Sediminitomix flava: one gene and its partner. The protein of the gene in region 2 interacts with the protein of the main gene of each other region in a pairwise test. Links are inferred from orthologs where the notes say so. Each region holds a gene or a part of one and is shown on either strand. Other genes may lie near its edges.

The links.
Region 1: the proteins of rho (region 2) and nusG interact in binary tests that used the Escherichia coli proteins (3 or more experiments, as listed by UniProt). The link is inferred for Sediminitomix flava from one-to-one orthologs.

What each region holds. Positions count from the first base shown.
Region 1 is NZ_QGDO01000001.1:1,721,564-1,724,638, reverse strand. Bases 244-2,987 are described here. They hold nusG (transcription termination/antitermination protein NusG), read right to left. Parts: upstream 2,030-2,987; coding sequence 1,457-2,029; downstream 244-1,456. Other genes in these bases: BC781_RS06770 (DUF3299 domain-containing protein), read left to right, coding at 2,930-2,987; BC781_RS06785 (preprotein translocase subunit SecE), read right to left, coding at 2,063-2,251; rplK (50S ribosomal protein L11), read right to left, coding at 1,009-1,452; rplA (50S ribosomal protein L1), read right to left, coding at 302-991; rplJ (50S ribosomal protein L10), read right to left, coding at 244-292. Outside these bases: more of rplJ, read right to left, coding at 1-243; more of BC781_RS06770, read left to right, coding at 2,988-3,075. UniProt on the Escherichia coli protein: Part of the processive rRNA transcription and antitermination complex (rrnTAC). The complex forms an RNA-chaperone ring around the RNA exit tunnel of RNA polymerase (RNAP).
Region 2 is NZ_QGDO01000004.1:148,878-152,205, reverse strand. Bases 220-3,216 are described here. They hold rho (transcription termination factor Rho), read left to right. Parts: upstream 220-879; coding sequence 880-2,553; downstream 2,554-3,216. Other genes in these bases: BC781_RS16165 (cyclic nucleotide-binding domain-containing protein), read left to right, coding at 2,681-3,216; BC781_RS16175 (M28 family peptidase), read left to right, coding at 220-578. In the rest of the region: more of BC781_RS16175, read left to right, coding at 1-219; more of BC781_RS16165, read left to right, coding at 3,217-3,328. UniProt on the Escherichia coli protein: Facilitates transcription termination by a mechanism that involves Rho binding to the nascent RNA, activation of Rho's RNA-dependent ATPase activity, and release of the mRNA from the DNA template.

The DNA of each region.
Region 1 (3,075 bases), on a different replicon or contig from region 2:
AAACCTTAGCAGGAGTGTTTCCTGCTTCAGAGAACATGATACCAGAGAAGCCTTTCAACACGTTAGCGTTGAAGTCAGCATAATCTACATCATTGTTCAATGCTTCCAATGCTTTAGCAATAAGAGTATTTTTAACTACTCTGTATTCGATACCTTTGTTGAAACAAGCCTGTCTGAAGTTGTTCACCTCCGCTACTGTCATCGTTCCAGCGTCTACGATGTAGAAGTTTTCAGTGTTTGCAAGCTTCTGGCTTAATTCTTCAACAAGGTTTAATTTTTCTTGTTTTGTCATAATGATAAATTATACAGAAGCTTTTTCAACTTTGATTCCAGGACCCATTGTGCTAGAGATAGTGATACTTTTGAAGTAAGTACCTTTAGCAGCAGATGGTTTCAAACGGTTAAGAGTATTGATCAACTCAGCAGCATTGTCTGCCAATTGGTCTGCGCTGAACGATACTTTACCGATGCTTGTGTGAATGATACCAGTTTTGTCAACTTTAAAGTCAATTTTACCAGCCTTCACTTCTTTAACAGCATTAGCAACATCCATTGTCACTGTACCCGCTTTAGGGTTAGGCATCAATCCTCTAGGACCTAAAACACGACCTAAACGACCGATTTTTGCCATTACAGTTGGCATAGTGATGATCACGTCGATGTCAGTCCAACCACCTTCAATTTTCTTGATGTAGTCGTCCAAACCTACGTAATCAGCCCCAGCAGCTTTTGCTTCTTCTTCCTTGTCTGGTGTTACCAGTGCAAGTACCTTAACTTCTTTACCTACGCCGTGAGGAAGTGTAACAACACCTCTTACCATTTGATCCGCTTTACGAGGATCAACGCCAAGTCTCACGTCAACGTCAACTGAAGCATCGAATTTTTCAAAAGAGATCTCTTTCAACAAAGCACAAGCTTCAGGAAGAGTGTATGCTTTTTCAGCATCTACTTTTGAAATTGCTTCTTTATAGTTCTTAGATAATTTTGCCATTTTTCTGTTTCTGGTTTTTAGTTATCCCAAGGAGCTGTTCCTTCAACAGTAAGACCCATTGAACGAGCTGTACCAGCGATCATTTTCATTGCTGACTCAATAGTAAATGCATTCAAGTCAGGCATTTTTGTTTCAGCGATAGTACGCACTTGGTCCCAAGAAACTGAGGCAACCTTATTACGGTTAGGCTCTGAAGAACCTTTCTTGATCTTTGCTGCTTCCAAAAGCAAATTCGCTGCAGGAGGAGTCTTGATAACAAAATCAAAAGACTTATCTGCATAAATTGTTACTAGAACTGGAAGGAGCTGACCAGCTTTGTCTTGGGTTCTAGCGTTGAATTGCTTACAGAAGTCCATGATGTTAAGTCCTTTCGAACCTAGCGCTGGACCTACTGGAGGTGAAGGGTTTGCCGCACCACCTTTGATCTGCAATTTCAGGTAACCCGTGATTTCCTTAGCCATCTTCTTAATCTACTTTTTCTACTTGTTTATAATCAAGTTCCACTGGCGCATTACGCCCGAAAATTTTAACCATAACGTTGAGTTTTTTCTTCTCTTCGAAGACTTCCTCAACCGTACCAGTAAAGCCATTGAAAGGACCATCCATCACCTTCACTTCTTCTCCTACGGAATATGTGACATCCATTTGGATCTCTTCCGTCTCGGCCTCATCCACTTTACCAAGAATTCGGTTAATTTCAGACTCTCGCATAGGCTTTGGAAGCACTGAAGGGTCTTTTGTATCCGCATTCAGAAAACCTATGACACCTGGAACACTGTTTATCATGTGAAGAACCTCACCATGTGTTAAGTTGGCTTGCACAATCACATACCCTGGGAAGAAGTTTCGTTCTACCGCAACTTTCTTCGTTTTTCCATCTCTGGATTTACGAATCTGGAATACTTTCTCGGTAGGAACCATTACTTCGGTAACAAAGTCAGTCAAACCTTGGTTTTCGACTTCTTTCTCTAAGTATTGCTTCACTTTCTTCTCCTGCCCACTTACGGCACGGACTACATACCATTGTAGTTCACTCATGATTTATATATTACGAGGTTCAGTGTTTTACTATTAAAACAATGCGTAAATGTTTTCTAGTGTAGCTCTTGTAACGATGTCCACACCATAAACAACTAACGCAAATACTGTTGATGCTACTAACACCAAAAGAGACTGTTCTTGAACAGATGAGAATGGTAACCAAGTTACGTTCTCTTTCATTTCTTTAACTGACTCTCTGATAAATTTCATTACCGCCATAATATTCGCTTTTACACACAAAAAGAAGCTCTGTAAAGAACCTCTCTTGCATAAGTTTAAAAAAAGTACTTTATAATAAACCCAACTTTTATTAGGCTTGATTTGCACGGGCGGTAAGACTCGAACTCACGACCTTAGGTTTTGGAGACCTCTGCTCTACCAACTGAGCTACGCCCGTATATTTCCCTGATTCGGAGGTGCAAAAGTATAAACTCTCTTTAGATAATCAAAACTTTATCAAGAATTATTTTAGTTAATTCCCTTTAATAGAGTTAGTTAACCTGTGAAGTTTTTTTGCACTTTTTCTCGTTTGAAAAACAAACCCCTTCAATTAACGAAATTGAAGGGGTTTTTCTTGCACGGGCGGTAAGACTCGAACTCACGACCTTAGGTTTTGGAGACCTCTGCTCTACCAACTGAGCTACGCCCGTTTAATGTTTTCCTCAGTGTTTCTCTCTGAAAGCGTTGCAAAGAAATAGGGTTCTATTTTATTTTCCAAACCCCTTTATCTTTTTTTTGCTGTGATATTGTACTATAGCTTGATTATCAATTGGAAAATTTTTAGCTACAAATCACTTTTTTTTGCAATCTGCAGATTTTTCTTTTCATTTAAAGTTTATTTCAAATGAAGAAAATTATCCTATGAAGTCAGTAATCTTAATTTTCACACTCTTTTTTATGTCATTGTTAAGTTTTGGACAAAAAGTAGAAGGTTGGTCTATTCTAGCCGATGTGAGATTTGAAGATGTTTATTTTGAAGAGGTGGATCAGTATTTTCTGAAGCCTATTTTCGGAAAGAAATTATTGAAAGCAAGCAAAACCGA
Region 2 (3,328 bases):
CTAACGACGGTGGAAGTGGAGTCGCAGTCCTTTTAGAAATAGCGCGTACCTTACAGCAATCGTCATTAAAACCTAACGTAGGGATTGATTTACTGCTTTTCGATGTTGAAGATCAAGGTAAGCCGAGCTTCGTAGAGCAAGATTATACACAACCTTACAAGTCTTATTACTGTCTAGGTTCTACTCATTGGTCTAAGAACAAATACCCTAATGGTTATCATGCTTATTATGGAATACTATTGGATATGGTAGGAGCAAAAGGAGCTACATTCCCTAAAGAAGCATACTCTATGAATTATGGTCGTAAGATCGTGCGTAAACTATGGAAAACAGCTGAGTCTTTAGGTTATGGACACCATTTTATCCATCAAGAAGGAGATCCTATAACGGATGATCACGTGCCTGTAAATGAAATAGCTAAAATTCCGATGATAGACGTTATTCATCAAGACCTTACAGGGCAGGGAACATTCTTCGAGCACTGGCACACTACAGACGATACTATGGAAAACATCGATAAAGACGTTTTAAAAGCCGTAGGTCAGTCAGTATTACAGCTTATTTACAATGAAAAATAGACCACGAGATGGTTTTAATGATAAACTCGCTTATATTGCACAAATCTTAAAAAATAACTGCTTCACACTTTCATAGCCGCTTAGAGGGCAAATAAAAGAGGCGAATAATTAATTACAACTGTTGTTATTTATACACGTTTAGCTTATTTTTGGCTGTGTTTAATGAGATACAACATCATATCACATTATTTTTTGCCTCTCTCAAAAAGTAAAGCAAATTCATCATTTTTATTCAATCCGTTAATTTCTTGGAATTAGAACCCTATCACAAGGGTATAATTATAGAACCTCACACACTATTATGTATACTATAGAAGAACTGGAGATTAGGCTGCTTTCAGAATTGAAAGATATTGCCAAAGACCTTGGGGTAAAGAACTACAGCAATACAACCAAAAAAGAACTCATCTATAAAATATTAGATCAACAAGCAATTCTTCCAGAGTCTAAACTACCTAAAAAAGAAGACTCATCTAAAGCTGAAAAATCTCCTAAAGCAGAAAAGGCACCTAAGCCTAAGAAAGCTGAAAAATCAGAAAAGAAAACGAAGAACGATAAAGCTGATGCTCCTAGAACATTGATTTCTCGCCGTAGAAGAGTAAATGTTCAAGATTCAGATGAAGCACCTAAAGCAGAACCTGTAAAAGAATCAGCTCCAGCTCCAAAAGCACCAGAACCTAAAGCAGAACCTGTAAAAACAGAAGCGCCTGTTTTTGAAAAGAAATCTAAAGCACCTGCAAGAGAGTCAGTGGTTCCTACTGAAGAAGTAGAAGCTCCTGTAGCTGAAGCTCAAGCAGCAGCTCCATCTCCAGCACCAGCACCTCGTAAAAAAGCACCACAGACTGTTTCAATGAAAGAGTTTGATGGACTAATTACAAATGAAGGTGTTCTTGAAATCATGCAAGATGGCTATGGTTTCCTTCGTTCATCAGACTATAACTATTTGGCAAGTCCTGATGATATTTATGTTTCTCCATCTCAGATCAAATTGTTTGGTCTTAAAACAGGAGATACAGTTCGCGGACATATCCGTCCTCCAAAAGAGGGTGAAAAATATTTTGCACTTCTTCGAGTTTCATCTGTAAATGGTAAAACTACAGAGGAAATCAGAGATCGTGTTCCTTTCGAATACTTGACTCCTTTATTCCCAGATGAGAAATTGAAGTTGAGTAACCGTCCTGATATTTATTCTACTCGTGTTCTCGATTTGTTCGCTCCTATTGGTAAAGGTCAGAGGGGTATGATCGTGGCACAGCCTAAATCAGGTAAAACGGTACTTTTGAAAGAAGTGGCCAATGCTATCGCTAAAAACCACCCTGAATGTTACCTAATCATCCTTCTTATTGACGAACGTCCTGAAGAGGTAACAGATATGCAGCGTAGTGTAAATGCAGAAGTTATTTCATCTACTTTTGATGAAACTGCTGAAAGACACGTGAAAATCACTTCAATTGTATTGGAAAAAGCAAAACGTATGGTAGAATGTGGGCATGATGTAATCATCTTGCTTGACTCTATTACTCGTTTGGCTCGTGCTTACAATACAGTAGCTCCTTCATCGGGTAAAATCTTGTCTGGTGGTGTTGATGCAAATGCCTTGAACAAACCAAAACGTTTCTTCGGTGCGGCTCGTAACGTAGAAAACGGTGGTTCTTTGACAATTCTTGCTACAGCATTGATCGAGACAGGTTCTAAGATGGATGAAGTAATCTTCGAAGAATTCAAAGGTACAGGTAACATGGAATTGGTATTGGACAGAAAGCTTGCAAATAAGCGTCTTTATCCTGCTATCGATATTCCTGGTTCGGGTACGCGTCGTGATGATCTACTTCTTGATAAAGATACACGTCAGCGTGTTGATATCTTAAGACGTATGATGTCTGACATGAACTCTACTGAAGCAATGGAATTCTTGAAAAAGAATATGCGTGGCACAAGATCAAATGACGAATTCTTGATTACAATGAACGGCTAATTCGTTTTAACCTACGAGTAATCAATTCATATAAATTTCAAAGACCTTTTCTTAGGATTATCCCAAGAAAAGGTCTTATTTTTTACTATATTTTCTGAGAGATATATTTTTTACCTAAAGAAGCATCGTGCAGACCTTTTTACAAATACCATCAATATACCTCCGTTATTTTCAACGCTTTCTTTATGAATTGAAGTTATTGGAAACACCTCGGGAATATTATGCTGTGAAGTTTTTATTTGCGCATCATTTCTTCCAAGGCTTGACCCATGCGCTCATACTTACGGTTTGCTATCATCAGTTTTTGTCGTCTGCTTCTTTTACAGAACTGCCTTGGGCATTTCTTTTTTCATCTATCAGTGTCATGGCAATAGGTCGAGTCTTTGCTTATTTGGAACGGCACTTACACATTCAAAGTCAGATTTATGTTCTTTCTAGTTTTATCCTTCTAATCCCAATTTCATTGCTTTTACAGCAATTTTGGGGCAACGAAAGTTTGATAGGAGTATTTACCATCATAGCAATCAATTTGCTTTTATTCTTGGAAAGGATAAAATCTTGGGTACTCTCCAATAAAATCTTTGATTTTGGGGGATTTCATTATCTCCAACAAGTCAATTCGCTATCATCTTTTCCTGGCAGATTTCTAGGCTTTGGTTTTGTATTCTGTTTCTATCTGATTTTTGATACAGATAATATTTTACTAGAGCTAAGTCTTTTCACCTCAATACTTTCTTTTATTGCTATTTGGCGACTGATGCGTCTGAAGTTTATT